3 regions of the Paenibacillus sp. J31P316 genome follow, and region 1 is predicted to be linked to each of the others. Evidence: riboswitches for the same ligand, from Rfam matches in the RefSeq annotation. Region 1 holds a riboswitch; each other region holds the start of a gene.
The links. A riboswitch is a leader RNA that binds a small molecule or an ion and turns the genes downstream of it on or off. The one in region 1 is predicted to bind ZMP and ZTP.
Positions count from the first base shown of each region.

Region 1 (5,995 bases):
GATCTATGCGGAAGGCACGACGCTCGGAGCGGACAACGGCATTGCCGTGGCGACGGCGATGGCGATCATCGATTCGCCGGACATGGCGCATCCCGAGCTGGAGATTCTGCTGACGACGGAGGAAGAGACGAGCATGGGCGGCGCGTTCCATTTGGATGCCTCCCCGCTAAAGGGCCGCATGATGATCAATTTCGATTCCGACCGCGAAGGCATTCTGTTCGTGAGCAGCGCCGGCGGTATCAATGCGTACCACTCGGTGCCTCTTGCTTGGAAAGAAGCGGGATCTGCGGCCGGGGAGCCGTACACGATCAGCGTGCAAGGATTAATGGGCGGCCATTCCGGCGACGACATCATTCATGAGCGCGGCAACGCGAACAAGCTGTTGGGCCGGGTGCTGGACGATCTGCGCTGCCATGCGGCATTCGATCTAGCCGGCGTCAGCGGCGGCATGAAGGTCAATGCCATTCCGCGCGAAGCGGAGGCCGCGGTCTATATGAGCGGGGACAACAAATCGGCGGCTGAAGCCCGAATCGCCGAGTTGAATCGCATCCTAAAGGACGAGTTCCAAGCGAGCGACAAGGGCGTCTCCGTCGTGCTGCAGGCCGGATTCGACGAGAAAGGCGGAGCAGGGGCCACGGCTGCGGCCGCTGCCGGCAAGGCGTTCGCGGATGAAGTGAAAACCTTGGTTATCCGCCTCCTGACGCTCATCCCGAACGGCGTGCTCAGCATGGACAAAGCGATCGGCAACCTCGTGCGCACGTCGTCCAATCTCGGCGTCGTCTCGGTAAATGACACGCATGTCGTCATGCAAAGCCTGTCGCGCAGCTCGGTGCGTTCGCAAACCGACGAAGTCATGCGCGTGATGGAGACGCTTGGCGAGACGGCGGGCTGCGAGTTCAGGACCGATCATTATTTCCCGGGCTGGCCGTACCGTGCGGATTCCAAGCTGCGGCCGGTCATCGAAGCGGCGTACGAGAAACGCTTCGGCAAGCCGATCGAGATCAAGGCGATCCATGCCGGCCTCGAGTGCGGCGTGCTGATCGAGAAGATGCCGGACCTCGATGCCGTTTCGTTCGGCCCGAACATGTACGAGATCCACACCCCGGACGAGCATCTGTCGATCTCGTCGGTGGAGCGGACATGGCCGTTCATCGAGGACGTGCTTCGGTCGCTGAAAGGATAGGAACGTGCTAGCCCGCTTTGGAGTAGGAATTGTTGCACGTCATACACAAAACAGCCAGGCCTCTTAGGGGCTTGGCTGTTTTTATTGCTATAGGATAGCGGGACACAGCTGCTATATTAGCTGCCTTGTCCTGTGGCTTGTCCCGCGCCTACAATTTTGCCCGCAAGGGCAGCGAGCTGCGAGCGCTCCGTCTCCGTAAGACCTTCAACGGCGGCATGCAGCTGCCGCTCGATCTCGGCGCCGCCCACTTGCACTAACTGCTGCCCGGCACTAGTGATGCGCACGTTGAATCCGCGCTTATCGCTCGGAGAGGCTACGCGTTGGACGAGTCCACGGCGTTCGGCGCGATCGACGAGGCCGGTAATGCTCGACTTGTCGAGGCCCAGATGCTGGGCCAGCTGTAGCATGCTTGGCTCTCTGTCGCGCACGATGCCAAGGAGGCGCGTTTGAATAATCGAGAGCTCATGCTCGGCTCCGACGCGGCCAAGTATGGATTGGACCAAGAAGGACAGCTGCACTAAGCCGTCCACGATCGACAGCTTATTTGGATCATGAGCGGGTTCCGTGATCGTGTCAACGATCATGTCTAGGCGCTTGTCTATGCTTTGGTCTATGCTCTTGTCTATGTTCTTGTCTACGTTCTTGTCTATGCTCTTGTCTATGTTCTTGATTTCGCTCTTCTCTTTGTTCTTGGTCTTGTCTTTGATCTTGTCTTTAATTTTGTCCTTACTCTTGCTCTTGTCCTTGTTCTTACTCTTCATTTTGGTCTTTTCTTTGCTCTGGTCTTTTTCCTTGTCTTTGTCCTTATCCATTAGTCTCACTCCGGGTATGCCATATTTCAAAGCAAGCGACCCACGGGCACGCAAAGAAGCAGAATACGCTCAATCTAAACTTCTAATTCAAAACTCAACTTTTCCTTCAATCAATTCAAGCAAAGTTTGCCTCAAGTATACGCCTCTTCCGAGCAAAGCGCCTTCTCCTTCTATTATACCATAGGTATTGACTTTGTACGTATAACAAACTATATTTGTTTGTGAAACAAACTAAAGTCGATCATTCGATTGGAGGCCCTTATCCTTATGATACATGCTGCCGTTGTACATTCGTTCGATGCAGCTCCGAAATACGAAGCGTTCAATACGCCTGCTCCTGTCGGCAAGCATGACGTTCTTGTAGACGTTCTTGCCGCGGGATTACATCCCCGCGTGCGTTCGCAAGCGAACGGCTCGCACTACACGAGCACGGAACAACTGCCATTGATTCCCGGGATCGACGGCGTTGGACGGCTGCCGGATGGTCAGCTGGTCTATTTTGTTGCCCCCGACACTGCACTGGGGACGTTCGCGGACAAAGCGGTCATCGACGTCCGACGAAGCGTGCCCTTGCCGGGCGGAGCTGATCCGGTTCGAATCGCCGCGGCCATGAATCCGGCCATGTCGGCATGGGTCGCGCTGCGCCGCCGGGTGGAGTGGCAGCCGGGATGCAAGGTGCTGGTCCTTGGCGCGACCGGTAATTCCGGACAAATGGCCGTGCAGATCGCCAAGCTCCTGGGCGCCAGTCAGGTGATTGGAGCCGGTCGGGATCAGCGGCGTCTTGACTCCCTGCCGGCGCTCGGTGCGGATAGGGTCGTATCGCTGGCAGGCGATCCGGAGGCAGCCGCAGAGCGTGTCGGAGAGGCAGCATGCGACGTGGACATCGTAATTGATTACCTCTGGGGCAAGCCTGCCGAGCTGACGATGGTTCCCATGCTGACACGAAGAGCCGATCGAAGCCAGGCGCTGACTTGGATCCAAATCGGTTCCGTCGCCGGCCCGACGGCTGGGGTACCTTCAGCCGCGCTGCGATCGGCCAACTTCACCCTGCTTGGCAGCGGCCAAGGCTCGGTTACGGCGGCGGGGTATTTGGCCGAATTCCCGGCGCTGATCGACGCGATTGCAAGCGGAAGCCTTCACGCGAACGCGGTACCTTATCCGCTTGCCCGCGTGGAGGAAATTTGGTCGGCGCCTGCAGTTGCAGGGGAGAGGGTTGTTTTCGTCCCGTCGACATCGTGAGGACTGCTTGCTGTACTGATTGCTCTTCGGCGAACAGCGAGCAGCGAGTAGCGTGGAAGTTGCTTGGTGTCATCTTTCGTTTTTTGGCTCTTGCTTTATTTGCAATTTTCAGACTATAATCGAGGTGATTTCTGTTATGTGTGACTGGCGTAACGTGGAGACCCACGGGGGAGCACATATTTCATAGCGCCGTACGCCTGGGCAGAGGTAAGGGGATTTCCCCTTGCCTCTTCGTGCTTTTATAGCGTTCGGAGGACATTGACGAGGAGGGGTTTGAATGAGAATCGCGTTTATTTTGTTTGATGGAGTTACGTTCTTGGACTTTGTCGGGTTTTACGATGTGATTAACCGGTTGACACATTTTGAAGCAATCAAGGATACGACCTGGGATATTTGCGGCATGAGCGATACCGTTACCGACGAGCTTGGCATGACGATCAACGTGAATCGAGTAAAGCCGGATTTATCCGAATACGATATGATTTTTGTTCCTGGGGGAATGGGGACGAGAGCGTTGCGGTTTGACGAATCGTTCATATCCTGGCTGCAAGGCGCGATCGACGCCCGTTATATCGTCTCGGTGTGCACCGGAGCTTTATTACTCGGAGCGGCCGGGTATCTGCAGCAATCGAAGGCTACGACACACCCTTTCACATATGAGCTGCTGGAGCCCTATGCCCAAGAAGTCGTCCGCACCCGAATCGTGCATCACGGTAATGTGATTACGGCCGGAGGAGTCGCGACGTCCATAGACTTGGGCTTATACGTGGTTGGACTCTTCCTGAATGCGAGCGAAGTCGACAGCATTAAGAAGCAAATGGATTATCCCTATACGCCGACTGGGATTGTGATCGTATAAACGAAGGAGATGTTACCTTTGCAGGTCGTAAAATACTTCATGCTATGGATTTCGTTTATCTTCTTATTCACGGCTGCCGTGTTGGGCCTGGAACTCACGGAGGGATTCAAAATCACGACAACGGAATATTACGGCTTTCATAATATCGGCCTTATTTTTGTCGCGGCGATGTTTCTGCTGGCTTGCGTCGTTTATCCGATCGTTCTGCTGCCGTTGTCTATCGTGATGAGGAGGCTCGTGAAGGCTGCGATTGGCAAAGTGCTGCTATTTTGTTGCATTGGCGGGATCGGCGGGGCTTATATGTTCCACTTCTTGTACAATGACAGTTTTGTTCAAGAATATGATTTGAGCAGCGGCACCGCAGTGCTGCTCTTCGGCGCTGTGGGCGTCGTCTATGCCTTGATTGATCATAATTTGCAGCGTCGAACAGCTCGCTAATACAATGTCGGGGGATTGGAAAAAGCGCCTGGACATTGTCGGGGCGCTTTTGCTTATTGGCTATGAATTAGATCTTCGTATATGCGATCGAATGCATATAGTAGGGATCGCCCTCATCGGCGTCTAGATTGTTCAGATGGATGGTGACTGAGAACGCGGTGGATTTATATGTGGCTTCAAGTTCGAGACCGCCATACAAGAGCGCGGTTGCGAGTAAACCATAGTCGTCGTCCGCGAACTCTTCGGCGTATTGCGCTTGCGTATCCTCGTCTACATACCAAACGACGTCATCGGCAACGGCGCCTTTATTGTAAACCTTCTCGAGGTAGGTCTTATCTTTCTCGTAAGCTGCTAATGCCCCGTCAAAATCATCGGTGCTGTCGTCGAACATGTAGTAGACTTCTGTTAGTTTCCCGCCCTTGAAATCGTAAACGATACTGCCTGTCACGCCGTTCGGAAGCGTGGCGTCATAGTAGGTCAGGGAGGCATTGCCATCCGCGTCTTTATCGGAGTCGGTCAGCTCGTTCTTCTCGATCTTCTTCACTTGCTCGACCGTTAGACCGAAGCTCAGCTGGAAGAAATGATCGACGGCAGCCGGCTTGCCGATTTGAACGACTTGAAGCGTTTTGTCGTAAACGGTAGGTATCTTGAGCGTCTCGGTCATGAACTTCACCGGTACGTAAACGGTGCTGCCGATTACTTTGGGCGCAGCGGTCAATAATTTCTTCTGTCCGTTGACGAATGCGCTTTTGCCGCCGACGGCGAATGTGATTTTGACATTGGCGCGCTTTAAAGTATACAGTTTCGCCTTCGAGTCGTAGGAAGCTGTATAGCCCAGCGCTGCGAACACGGACTTGTAAGGCAAGTAGACGCCGGTCTTGTCCACGGCAGGAGCACTGTCAGCCATCATACGCTGTCCGTTGACGAACAGAATGGGGCTTGCGTTGTCAGTCGCGGCAGCCGGAAGCGCGAAGGCAATCACGAGAATGAAGGCAAGCAGGGTGGAAACGAATTTCTTCTTCATTAGTACAAGCAACCTCCTAGTGTGGGAAAAACTTTCTCTATCGTAAGATAATAGCAGAACTAGAAACCGTCCTTTATCATACTACGGAATTCGCTTTGGAGTCATTAGTTGGTTGGCATACACCGATTGCAAGCCGTATCAGATCCTTTCTGATGCGGCTTTTTTAGGTAGAGAATTCTTCTTAACGAATCACTGCCTATAATCACGTCCTCCCGGTTGTTACAATAACTCTCAGCATCAGGTTGTGCATCCAAATGAAATTAGAGAGAGAGGAATTCGTATGACCGTACCCAAACAAAGCTATACGATCTGGTTCTCGCAGCGAACCGGAAGCACCTTATTGAATCGAGCGCTGGCCTCCACCGGAGTGGCTGGCGACCCGAGCGAATGGCTCCACCTGGACCACGCGAGCCCAGAAGCTTTCACGCGCGAAGACCTTG
Region 1 is NZ_JBWDNI010000005.1:225,286-231,280, reverse strand. It holds gene AC0YNU_RS18550 (aminoacyl-histidine dipeptidase) at 1-1,183, shown strand, start outside; gene AC0YNU_RS18545 (MarR family winged helix-turn-helix transcriptional regulator) at 1,300-1,995, opposite strand; gene AC0YNU_RS18540 (quinone oxidoreductase family protein) at 2,263-3,234, shown strand; ZMP/ZTP riboswitch at 3,365-3,444, shown strand; gene AC0YNU_RS18535 (DJ-1/PfpI family protein) at 3,512-4,093, shown strand; gene AC0YNU_RS18530 (hypothetical protein) at 4,112-4,531, shown strand; gene AC0YNU_RS18525 (copper amine oxidase N-terminal domain-containing protein) at 4,599-5,555, opposite strand; gene AC0YNU_RS18520 (Stf0 family sulfotransferase) at 5,836-5,995, shown strand, end outside.

Region 2 (5,995 bases), on a different contig from region 1:
CAGGGAGTGGTTCGGCATGGTTGAGGCGGGCATGCACGCGGGGCAGTTGATGACACTGGTTATCATCGCGCTGGCACTCGGGATGGATGCATTTTCGCTTGGCGTGGGCATCGGGCTCAAAGGCATTCGGCTGCTGGATATTCTCAAGCTGAGCGCGCTCATCGCGCTTTTTCATATCTTGATGCCGGTGATGGGCATTTTTACGGGCAATTACGTCGGCGCGCTGCTTGGCAGCGTGGCCGCTCTGGCCGGGGGAGGGCTGCTGCTCTTGCTCGGCGGCCATATGATTTACACCTCGCTCCGCGGAGGGGCGGTGACGTCGATCAATCCCCGCAGCGCATGGGGCATGCTGATCTTCGCCCTCAGCGTCAGCATCGATTCGTTCTCGGTCGGACTATCGCTTGGCATGTTCGCCGTGGATATGCTGGTCGCTGTGCTGTTGTTCGGCTTGGCCGGCGGCTGCATGTCGATCGCGGGGCTGATGCTCGGCCGCAGGGTCAGCTCCAGCCTGGGCGAATATGGGGAAGCGATCGGCGGCGTCATTCTATTTACGTTTGGGCTGTTGATCATATTCTGAAGACAGTAAGCCAACAATCAACCTAGAGGAGGTTTCTCGTATGAAACGGATCTTATTCGTATGTACCGGTAACACCTGCCGTTCGCCGATGGCGGAGGCTATGCTTCGGTCTCTGGCCCAGAAGCGCGGCATGGCGCTGGAGGTCCGCTCCGCCGGCGTATCCACCGTCGACGGATTGCCCGTATCGACGAACGCGCAGTCCGTGCTTCGCCGCCGGGACATTCAACATAACAACGGCTCCACCGCGCTCGAGAGCGGTTCGGTTACCTGGGCCGACCTCATATTGACGATGACGGCCAGCCACAAACGGCATCTGCTCCAGCGCTTCCCGGCGGCCGTCGACAAGACGCATACGCTGCTGGAATTCGTGCATCACGACGAAGAAGGACAGCGGCGCATCGCGGAGCTCGAGAGCCTGTACACGGATTTTCAAATGAAGCAGGCGCTCGGCGGGCAGCTGACGGACGCGGAGCGCCGCAGGCTGCTGGAGCTGGAAGCTGGCATCCCGAGCTTCGACATCGCCGATCCCTTCGGCGGCTCGCTGCAGATCTACGAGGAGAGCGCCGCGGAGATCGAGAAAGCCCTCCACAAGCTGCTCGACCGGCTGCAGCAGCGTAAATAATTGGGTGGGGCATTTCGTCCGGAACGGATTGATTTTGCCGGCATGATCCGGTATGATAAAAGCAATTAAAGACGGTTTCCGATGTAACTGGCGACGAAAGTGGGTCCAACCACGGTGGAGCATCGGATCATACGGCCGGTCGCCTGGGCAAAGAGCAGCGTGCGTAAGCATGCTTGCTCTTTTTTCGTCTTTTCCAGCGAAATCAGGTATACTAGAACCATTGTGAATCGACAATTTCCGCCATCGCGCGGTCTCAATCGGGAGGTATATGCAGGATGAAAATCGCCATCGGAGCAGACCACGGGGGCTATAGCCTAAAGGAAGTCGTAGTCCCTTTCATTCAATCGCTGGGCCATGAAGTGGAGGATGTCGGCTGCGACTGCGAGCAGTCCGTTGATTATCCGGATTATGCGCTGCCGGTATGCGAGCTGGTCGCGCAAGGGAAAGCTGACCGGGGTATTCTCATTTGCGGCACCGGCATCGGCATGTCGATCGCCGCGAACAAAGTAACGGGCATCCGCTGCGCGCTCGTGCACGACATGTTTTCGGCACAGGCTACGCGCGACCATAACGACACCAACGTATTGGCTATGGGCGAGCGCGTCATCGGACCGGGCATGGCGCAGGAAATCATCCGCATCTGGCTGGAGACGCCGTTCTCAGGCGGCGAGCGTCATGTCGGCCGCTTGAGCAAAGTGAAGCAGATCGAATCGAAATACGCGCATCCCGCGCACGCGGAATAAGGAGCGGATGACCGTGAGCCATACGGATACGGAAGCGGCTTGGCAGCCGGCACGGCTGACGAGCGACGTGGAGACGGCCGTTCGCGAGCTGTCGGCAGCGGGAGGCCTTCGACAAGGGCAGCTGCTCGTCGTGGGCGTGTCCACGAGCGAGGTGCTGGGCCAGCGGATCGGCACGTCCGGCACGCTGGAGACGGCGGAAGCGATCTATGCCGGCATCGAGGCGGTGCGGCGCGAGCTTGGGTTTTACCCGGTATTTCAATGCTGCGAGCACTTGAACAGGGCGCTTGTCATCGAACGCGAAGCGGCGGAGCGCTACGGGCTCGAGCTCGTATCGGCTGTTCCGGTACGCAAGGCGGGCGGCTCCATGGCGGCCTACGCGTTCCGAGCGCTGCCTGACGCTTGCCTCGTCGAAACCGTGCAGGCGCATGCCGGCATCGATATCGGCGATACGTTCATCGGCATGCATTTGAAGCGCGTCGCGGTGCCGGTACGGCCATCCGTCCGTTCGATCGGATCCGCTCATTTGACGATGGCCTTTACGAGGCCGAAGCTGATCGGCGGGGAACGTGCGGTTTATGTACGCGAGGCGGAGGCAGACTCTACTAGCAGCAATTGTGACTAAACATTGTCATTACTACGCGTATGCCTCAAGGTCGGGTTGATTGTTTTTCCGAATCATCACGTATTTCCCGGCATCGGGCTGCGCTCATCTAACTTTTAGGAGGATATACAATTATGGAAAACCTACGTAAGCAAGATCCCGAAATTTTGAAAGCCATGGGCCTGGAGCTGCAACGCCAGCGCGACAACATCGAGCTGATCGCATCCGAGAACATCGTCTCCGAGGCGGTTCTTGAAGCCATGGGCTCCGTTCTGACGAATAAGTACGCCGAAGGCTATCCGGGTAAACGCTACTACGGCGGCTGCGAGCATGTCGATATCGCGGAAGATATCGCGCGCAACCGTGCCAAAGAACTGTTCGGCGCAGAGCATGCCAACGTTCAGCCTCACTCCGGCGCGCAAGCGAACATGGCTGTTTACCTGGCAGCCTTGAATCCTGGGGACACCGTACTCGGCATGAACCTCGCGCACGGCGGTCACCTGACGCACGGAAGCCCGGTCAATGCATCCGGCCTGCTGTATAACTTCGTAGCTTACGGCGTTAACGAGAACACGTTCACGATCGATTACGAAGAAGTGCGCAAGCTGGCATTCAAGCACCGCCCTCGCATGATCGTCGCAGGCGCTTCGGCGTACCCGCGCATCATCGATTTCGAGAAACTCGGCCAAATCGCGAACGACGTAGGCGCGCTGCTCTTCGTTGACATGGCGCATATCGCTGGCCTCGTGGCCGCGGGTCTTCACCCAAGCCCGGTGCCGCACGCGCACTTCGTGACGACGACGACGCACAAGACGCTTCGCGGACCTCGCGGCGGTATGATCCTGTGCCGCAAAGCATGGGCGCAAGCGATCGACAAAGCGGTATTCCCAGGCTCCCAAGGCGGCCCGTTGATGCACATTATCGCGGCCAAAGCAGTTGCATTCGGCGAAGCGCTGCAGCCTTCGTTCAAAGAATACGGCAAGAACGTCATCGACAACGCCAAAGCGTTGGCTGAAGGACTGATCGCGCAAGGCATCAACATCGTTTCCGGCGGCACGGACAATCACCTCATGCTGATCGATCTGCGCAACCTGAACATCACGGGCAAAGACGCCGAGCATGTACTGGATTCCGTCCAAATTACGGTCAACAAAAACGCGATTCCGTTTGATCCGACTAGCCCGTTCATCACGAGCGGTATCCGTATCGGCACGCCTGCGGCGACTTCCCGCGGCATGGGCGTAGATGCGATGAACACGATCGCGCAAGTCATCGCGATGACGCTGAAGAACCCGAAAGACGAAGCCGTGCTTGAGAAAGCACGCGGCATGGTCAGCGATCTTGTGTCGCAATACCCGCTTTACCCGGGCATCGCTTATTAAGATAATCTAAATGTGGGCGGCCGCAGCTTAGGCTTCGCGCTGTCCGCCCTTTACGAGAGCCATTGGCCGCTGCACTTTGCAGCAGGTCAATGGCTTTTTGGTTTTTCAATTTACGAAGCGGAGGCAGGGGAAAGCGGTGCTCCGTCGAATCCATAAACGATCGGCCGTCCTGCGGCTGAGCGCGCATACTATGGATCGTGGAGGAGACTCGAACATGAAATTGGGCATCATTGCCGACCCGAAGGCGGAAAGTTTCGATTATGCCGCCGGACTCGGCCTGGAATTTTTGGAGTTTTGCATTAACGTCGGCACGCCGGCGAGCGATTTCACAGCTAAGGTAGCCGAATTGAAAGCAGCAAGCGAGCGCACCGGCGTCGCCGTAGGTTCGATCGGCCGCTGGGGCCCGGACCGGATCGCGAAGGACGGAAGCATCGTCGAGGAAGAGCTGCAAGCTTCCTACGCGCTGATCGACGCTTGTCAGGAGCTTGGCTGCCCGGTCTTCGTCTGCGGAGCCAACTACGTTGAAGAACTGTCGTATTTCGAGAACGTCCGCGCCTCCATTGCCTACTTGGAGAAGCTGTTGGATTACGGCCGCGACCGCGGCGTCCGCATCGCGACGTACAATTGCCACTGGAACAGCTATATTGTCGACGAGACGGCGTGGAAGCTCATTCACGGCCACCTGCCGGAGCTCGGCATCAAATTCGACCCGTCCCATGCCCGTTACAACGGACAGGACTATTTGCGCGAGATGACGGATTGGGGGCACCGTTTCCTGCATGTGCATATCAAAGGCTCGGTCATCGTGAACGGCAAGCGCTTCGACGATCCGCCGGCAGGTCTCGACCAAACCGACTGGGGAACGTTCATGGCGATCCTGTACGGCGTCGGTTACCAAGGCGGCCTGAGCATCGAGCCGCATTCCAGCACGTGGACGGGAGAGCTTGGCGAGCAAGGCGTCAAGTTTACGGTTGATCATATGAATCGGCTGCTGCTCCGCGGCTAAGAGCCACTCGGCTTCTTGCGCGAGCCGGAGGCACATGGATCCCTTTCCGCAAGAACAATGCGCCAAGCGTTGTTCTTGCCGGAGAGGGATTTTTTATGCGCAAGTAAATGCGCAAGATCGCATAAGTTAATTTTTCCTCAAAAACCGCATGTTGCCTGCGGCGCACATGCTATGATGGAGATATCTATTCCGGAAGGGGGAGTGTGTTCGAGTGCCTCTGTTACTCATTATTATCGTTTTGGTTGCCGTGGTCATCCTGTCGAATATCATGAAGTCGAAGAATGGCGCATCCGTCCGCGGCGGCGGGAGCCGTCCGCGCATGAACCGCTCCACTGCGCCGCTTCCCGTACCGCCGGAATACCTCGGCGTACCCGAGGGACACCCGGCTCATCCCGCAGCCGTACGGCTGGAAGCGGCATTGACGCCGGACTTCGAGGTGCGCGTCAAGGACCGGGTTCTTCGCGGCGAGCCTAGCCTTCGCGATGCGGAATGGAGCTGGCGCTGGTTCGAGCTGAAGCGGTATTTTCTGATGTGCGGCGTGCTTCGCGGCGTACCGATGTACAGCGCGAAGGTCGACGACGTGTGGCATGAGATGCTCATGTTCACGCGGGAATACGAGACCTTCTGCAACGGCTTCTGCGGACAGCTTATCCATCACGCGCCGCATGCGACGGACGCCAAGCCTGATCCTGGAGAGCGCGCCTGGTTCGATTGGATCTACGGCGAGCTGTTCCTGCCTGCTGTCGGAAGCGCGCGCCTGTGGGGAGCGTTCTACCGGACGCCGATGCCGCGGGAGCTGATTGAAACGCTGGAATCGACCGATGCGGATACGCTTAAGGGCAATCGGTTTAACGTTCGCTCCGCGGGGCTGTTTCCGGATCTGGCGGCGACGGTCGATTACTTGATCGAGCGGGGGAGAGGACTTGCCGCTTCGCGCCATGAGGAGCCCTCAAGGGCCGCCTATGACTCCGATTGGAATTCCGCGGGTTTGATGACGGGCGCATTGTCGGGAGCCTTCTTCTTCTCTTCTTGGGGTCCTGCGGATTTATTTCCTTCCCGAATGG
Region 2 is NZ_JBWDNI010000013.1:74,819-80,813, reverse strand. It holds gene AC0YNU_RS25350 (manganese efflux pump MntP) at 17-577, shown strand; gene AC0YNU_RS25345 (low molecular weight protein arginine phosphatase) at 618-1,199, shown strand; ZMP/ZTP riboswitch at 1,273-1,355, shown strand; gene rpiB (ribose 5-phosphate isomerase B) at 1,475-1,942, shown strand; gene AC0YNU_RS25335 (TIGR01440 family protein) at 1,950-2,564, shown strand; gene AC0YNU_RS25330 (serine hydroxymethyltransferase) at 2,678-3,925, shown strand; gene AC0YNU_RS25325 (sugar phosphate isomerase/epimerase family protein) at 4,140-4,931, shown strand; gene AC0YNU_RS25320 (glycine-rich domain-containing protein) at 5,143-5,995, shown strand, end outside.
Region 2: another riboswitch for ZMP and ZTP. It lies ahead of rpiB (ribose 5-phosphate isomerase B); the one in region 1 lies ahead of AC0YNU_RS18535 (DJ-1/PfpI family protein).

Region 3 (5,995 bases), 220 kb from region 1:
CAGAAACACAACCAGCGCGCCGACGGCGGTTTGAAAAATTGACCAGAGCAGCATATCGCCGAAATACTTGCGTCCGCATGCGAACAGGGAGACCGACTGACGTGTCAATGCCCATCCTTTCAGACCGCCGAGATACATGCCCCGGACGAAGCTCTGCAGGACCATTAGCGCCGCCGACACGAGAAACCCGACGGCTCCCCACTCTTGCTTCACGGCTTGGAGATACGTATAGGGGATTTTCAGATCCTGAAGCGCGGGCATGTATAGCGGAATGGTCGCATTGAAGCTGACGTTCTGCAGCCCCGCCGTCATTCCCGAAGATGCCGTATAAGGAAACACGGAAAATCCGGCATACACGCCAATTCCGATGACGGCCGTAATCAATACTTCAAACCCCAATACCAAAATAATCAATCGTGCGTAAGCCATCGCTGCCTCCCTGCAAGTTCGTATCCTCGAGACGGCTTTTACAGCATCTCCCATTATTTGACGCAATTGGGGAGCAATTGTTGCGCCGACTTGATTCGCATAAGCAAATCAGCAGCGGTCCATGCCAGATTCTTCTCCAACACGCCTGCATGCTTCGCATTCCTTTAACCTAGTCTTCTAGTCTTGCAAAATACGATAATCCTTGTTAGATTCGAAGGAATCAGATAGCCTTACATTCTTAGCCTTGGAGTGATGAACCGATGAAGAGAGACGAGCTGAACCGCCTGATCGAAAAGCGCGAAGAAGGCCGGGCAAAGCAGGATCAAGCGATGTTGGGCGAGGTGCGGGGGCAACTGCTGGAGCTGCTTGCCCATTATCCCGACGACGCGCAAATCAACTATCAAACCGGGATCGCGCATGACAATTCGGGTCTTGGCCGGGAGGCGATTCCCTATTACGAGCGGGCGCTTGCGCTTGGCTTGTCCGGACCCGATCTGGAACGCTGCCTGATGGGACTCGGAAGCACGTACCGCTACTGGGGGCACTACGAGCAGGCGGTGAGCACGCTGCGCAGAGGCGCGAAGGAGTTTCCGGACAATCGGGCGATCCAAGTGTTCCTTGCGATGGCGCTGTATAATTCTCAAGGCTACAAAGAAAGCGTCGAACTGCTGATCGCCTCGCTAATGGAGACGAGCACGGACGAGAAGCTGCAGTATTTCAAACGCGGCATCCTGGCCTACGCCGAGGATCTCGATGAGACAGCCGAATAGGCGCGAACCGCTTCGCCTTCAAATAAAAAAAGGCCTCTTCGTATAGGCCGTCAAGGCAGCTCGAAAAACCCGCGTTTCCTCCGAAACGGCGGGTTTCTCTTTGATTGGATTCGGATAGGTGCTGCCTCGATGCGTAAGGCGGCTCTGGCCGAATTACATTATTTCGTCTTCGTCGTAATGATGACGTTACGAGGGCCGGGTTCCCAGACGACGCCGATGCCGAGCAGCTTGCCGATATCGCCGATCGGTACGTAAAGGCTTCCGTTCAGCGTCGCCGGTGCATAGGACAAGGGGATCTGCTTGCCGTCCTTGCTCGCGAACGCGGAATTCTCTTTAATCGTGAACAAGGCAGCTCCATAAGTGATCTTCACCTGCTTGCTCGCCGCGTCGTAACCGACCTTCGCGCCGATCGCCTCCATGAGGAAACGCATCGGAACGAACATGCGGTTGTTCAGCGTCATCATGCTTGGCTGGAATTGCTTCGCCTTGCCGTCAAGGATGAGACCGGCCTGCGCTTTGACGAACGCTCCCGTCGAGCCCGTGTCCAGCGGTTTCGTCAGCTCCTCCGGCAGCGCGAACGCATAGAGCTTGCCCTCCGCCTGCACGAGCAGCGTGCGGCCGGCGACCTGGAACGGTCCGAAATTGCGGGCTTGCGTCTGGAAGCGGAACTTCGCCTTGCCCGTGCTCACGTTCAGCGCATAGATATCTCCGTCCGTCTGTCCGACGTACATCCCCGCGTTAACGAAATCCACCCGGCTCGCCGGATTGTCCAGCCCCTCGTAATACACCGTCGACTGATCAACCAGCTTGCGGCCGTGCAGGCCCAGATTGTTGGGGTTCTGGAAAAATAGCTTGCCGTTGTACGGTCCGGCGATGAAGTCGCCCCCGTCGCCGATATAGGCCGCGGCCACCGCATCCGGATCGTCGTTCATATTATACGAGAATACGCCGTTATCCTGAGTCACGACGTAGATGTCGTTGCCGTCGACCGTGACGAACTTTGGCGCTTGGACGAGTGGATCGAGAGCCGTGCTGACTTTGACGTATTCGCGGCTTCCCGTCACCTTGCCGGTCTTGGCGTTCACGGTATCGACCGTGACGACGTGTGTCGACATGTCGTTGCGCGGCCAGTCATTGTTGAAATACAGCGTATCTCCGTCCGCCTTGAGCAGCTTGTTATGGCTGCCCTCGAGTCTCCACAGCGTCTTGCCCGTCGCCTTGTCGATCGCGTAGAAGATATTCACCGTGATCGCGCCGGATTCCCAAGCTCCGACAAGCAGCAGGTTATCCAGCATAATCGTTTCACCATGACCCCCGCCGCCGCTTCCTGCCGCCCACTTCAGTTTGCCCGTCGCGAGATCAATGGCCGCCAAACCGGTATTCGAGAATGCATAGATCGCGGAGCCATCGGTTTGGAGCGAGGCGAGCGTCTTGTCCTTCGTTTGGTACAGCCGCTTGCCCGCGCCCGTCGACGCATTCACTCGATAGACGCTTCCGTCCGCGGCGCCGACATAGACGAAGTTCCCGGCAATGACGGCCGAGCCCGGCTGCAGCTTGGAGCCGAACGTCCAAAGCGTCTTGCCCGATACGATGCCGCGTGCCGTCAACGCGCCATTCTTGACGTAGTACAGATTCTTCGCCCCGACAACCGGCGGAATGAGGGTCCTGTCCGTGCTGGATGGCCGGTCGAGCTCCGCGCTCCATAGCGGCACGGCTGCCGGAACGGGATTCTCGAAGCCGTAGCTCGTGTTCAGGCTATAGCTTGGCGCACTGCCGTATTGCGCGGAAGCCGTGCCCGCGTCTCCCAGGGAAGTGATGACGAGTCCCGCAGCAAGCACGCCGAACAACGTGCGTTTGAGTTTGCGCATGGTAAAATGCCTCCTTCGAATCGCTTGGGTATGTCCTGGTACTAGACGGTTGCAGCTTCCACAAAGTTACAGCAAGCATTCGAAACGTGACGGAAGACACACCTACCAAGGCAGCACGAAAAAGCCCGCTTGCCCCGTGGAACGAAGGGGTAAGCGGGCTTTTATCGCAGAGGCGGCTTCAGGCCGCACTTGCTCTTGGCGGAAGTACTGCACTAACCTGTTGCTGTTGCTGTTGCTGTTGCTGTTGCTGTTGCTGTTGCTGTTGCTGTTGCTGTTGCTGTTGCTGTTGCTGTTGCTGTTGCTGTTGCTCTGGCTGTTGCTCTTGCTATTGCTGGTGTTGTGGCTGTTGCTCTGGCTATTGCTGGTGTTGTGGCTGTTGCTCTGGCTGTTGCTGTGGCAGTTGCTACTGGTCTCTTACGTCTTGCTACTGTTGCGCCCCGAACTTCTCCGCCGCATCCACCGTATGCTTCAGCAGCGTCGCGATCGTCACCGGCCCTACGCCTGCCGGTACCGGCGTGATGGCGGAGGCATTCGCCGAGCACGCTTCATAATCCACATCCCCGATATTGCCGGGATTGTAGCCGGCATCGAGCACGACGGCGCCCGGCTTGATCCAATCGCCTTGCACGAAATTCGGCTTGCCGACGGCAGCGACGACGATATCCGCCTGCTTGACGACGGCGGGCAAGTCGGTCGTCCGCGAATGGCAGGTCGTGACCGTCGCGTCCGCGTTCAACAGCATGGCGGACACGGGCTTGCCGAGAATCGGGCTCCTGCCGATGACGACGGCATGACGGCCCTGCACGAGCAGCTTGTAATAGTCCAGTATCGCCATGACCGCCGCCGGCGTGCAGGACGGATAATCCGCGAAGCCGAACGCGTTCTGCGCGAAGCCGAGCGTCGTCACCCCGTCGACGTCTTTCTCGATGGCGATCGCCTCGAAAGCCGCGCGCTCATCGATGCCATGCGGCACGGGATGCTGCAGCAGGATGCCGTGCACGGCCTTGTCCGCGTTCAATTCGCGGATCGCGGCGATCAGCTCCTCGGTCGTCGTCCTGGCTGGCAAGTCAACGCGAATCGAAGCAATTCCGAGCCGCCTGCAGGCATTCCCTTTCATCCGCACGTACGTTGCGGAGGACGGGTCATCGCCGACCAGAATCGTAGCCAGACAAGGCGTAATCCCCTTTGCAGCCAGCTTCGCAATGCGAGCAGACAATTGCGCCTTGATGCTTTCCGCGACCGCATTGCCGTCAAGAATAATCGTTTCCGCTTGTGACACGAGTCTTCACCCTTTCCAATTGAGGCTATTTAAACAGAAAGAGGCAAGGGATATGCTCCCTTACCTCTGCCCAGGCGTACGGCCGTATGAACGATGTGCTCCCCCGCGGTTCGCCGCGTTACGCCAGTCACACTCGCTTGTGAATCGATAGTTGTAGGATACACCCGCGATGCCGGCAAAGCAACCCCCGTCCTGGAATAATCCATTGTGAAGGAGAAATAGGATTGTATTGAATTAAATCCGAACAAGCAGTACAATGTGGAAAATTCACCCACGACGGAGGAGCGCACATGCCTGAGCAGTCGGTAGATGATAGACTGGCATCATTAGGAATTCTATTGCCCGTTGCCAGCGAGCCAGCGGCAAAATACGCGAACTGCGTGAACGTAAACGGACTGTTGTTTGTTTCCGGGAAAGGCCCTGCCGGCAAACCGAAAGGGAAGCTGGGAAAGGATTTTACGACCGCGGAAGGCTATCAATTCGCTAGAGAGACGGGGATTGAGATATTGGCCGTCCTGAGATCGGCATTGGGCTCGCTGGATAAAGTGAAACGGGTCGTGAAGCTCCAAGGCTTCGTCAATGCGGATCCGGATTTCGAAGAACACCACAAGGTGCTGAACGGATGCTCCGATCTCATGCTGGATGTATTCGGCGACCGCGGCCAGCATGCCCGTTCCGTCCTGGGAGCGGTCTCCTTGAGAGATAATCTGCCGATTATCGTGGATTCTATTTTTGAAGTCGAGGAATAAAAAGCGACCGAGCCTACGTATATTGTAATCCTGCAAGCATGTTAAGAGTTGCTGAGGGGGACCGAGGATGCGGCCAATCCGACTGATTTTATTCGACCTGGACGATACGCTCGTTCATTTCGATGACTATTGGGAGATTTCCGTCAAGGAAACGTTTACGCAGCATTATTTCACGAGCGAGCTCGACACGAACGAGATGTTCGCGATCTTCGAACGAGTCACCGAGCGTTTGGTCGAACAATTGGATAATCTGCAAATCACGGTCGAAGATTTTCGGGTGAAACGATTTCTGCATGCGATGGAGCAGGCCGGGAAGGAAGCGGACCCCGCCATCGCATTCGATTTTGAGCAGCTCTATCAATCCACCAGCAAGCGTCATATGAAGCCCGATCACGACGTCAACAAGCTGATCGGCGAGCTTCACGGACATTATCAAGTCGGGATCATCACCAACGGGAGCAAGGATTGGCAGCTGCATAAGCTCGAGGCCATTCAATTGAGCGATGCGTTAGCTTCAGAGCTTGTATTTATTTCCGGTGCCGTTGGACATGAGAAGCCGACCCGCGAAATTTATCAGCACATCCTGCGCGCCACCTCCCTGCGGCCCGAGCAAGTCCTTGTCGTGGGGGACTCCTGGACGAACGATGTTGCCGGCCCGATGGATAACGGCATGCAATCCGTGTGGTTCAATAAGAAGAACAAGCCCCTGCCTCATGGGCATTGTCCGCTGGCAGTCATTCATCACTTGTCGGAATTACGAGCCCTATTATTGTCCTCCGGGGCGGAAGAGATTTAACGCCTTCCATAGGCATAAAAAGCGGCAGTCTATCTCGTGAGCTTCCACGATAATAGGCTGCCGTTGCTTGTGAATATGGAGTTATAGTATCGCAAGACCTCTTG
Region 3 is NZ_JBWDNI010000005.1:2,555-8,549, forward strand. It holds gene AC0YNU_RS17625 (hypothetical protein) at 1-429, opposite strand, end outside; gene AC0YNU_RS17630 (tetratricopeptide repeat protein) at 690-1,199, shown strand; gene AC0YNU_RS17635 (outer membrane protein assembly factor BamB family protein) at 1,358-3,067, opposite strand; gene AC0YNU_RS17640 (bifunctional 5,10-methylenetetrahydrofolate dehydrogenase/5,10-methenyltetrahydrofolate cyclohydrolase) at 3,492-4,346, opposite strand; ZMP/ZTP riboswitch at 4,408-4,487, opposite strand; gene AC0YNU_RS17645 (RidA family protein) at 4,637-5,095, shown strand; gene AC0YNU_RS17650 (HAD family hydrolase) at 5,163-5,891, shown strand.
Region 3: another riboswitch for ZMP and ZTP. It lies ahead of AC0YNU_RS17640 (bifunctional 5,10-methylenetetrahydrofolate dehydrogenase/5,10-methenyltetrahydrofolate cyclohydrolase); the one in region 1 lies ahead of AC0YNU_RS18535 (DJ-1/PfpI family protein).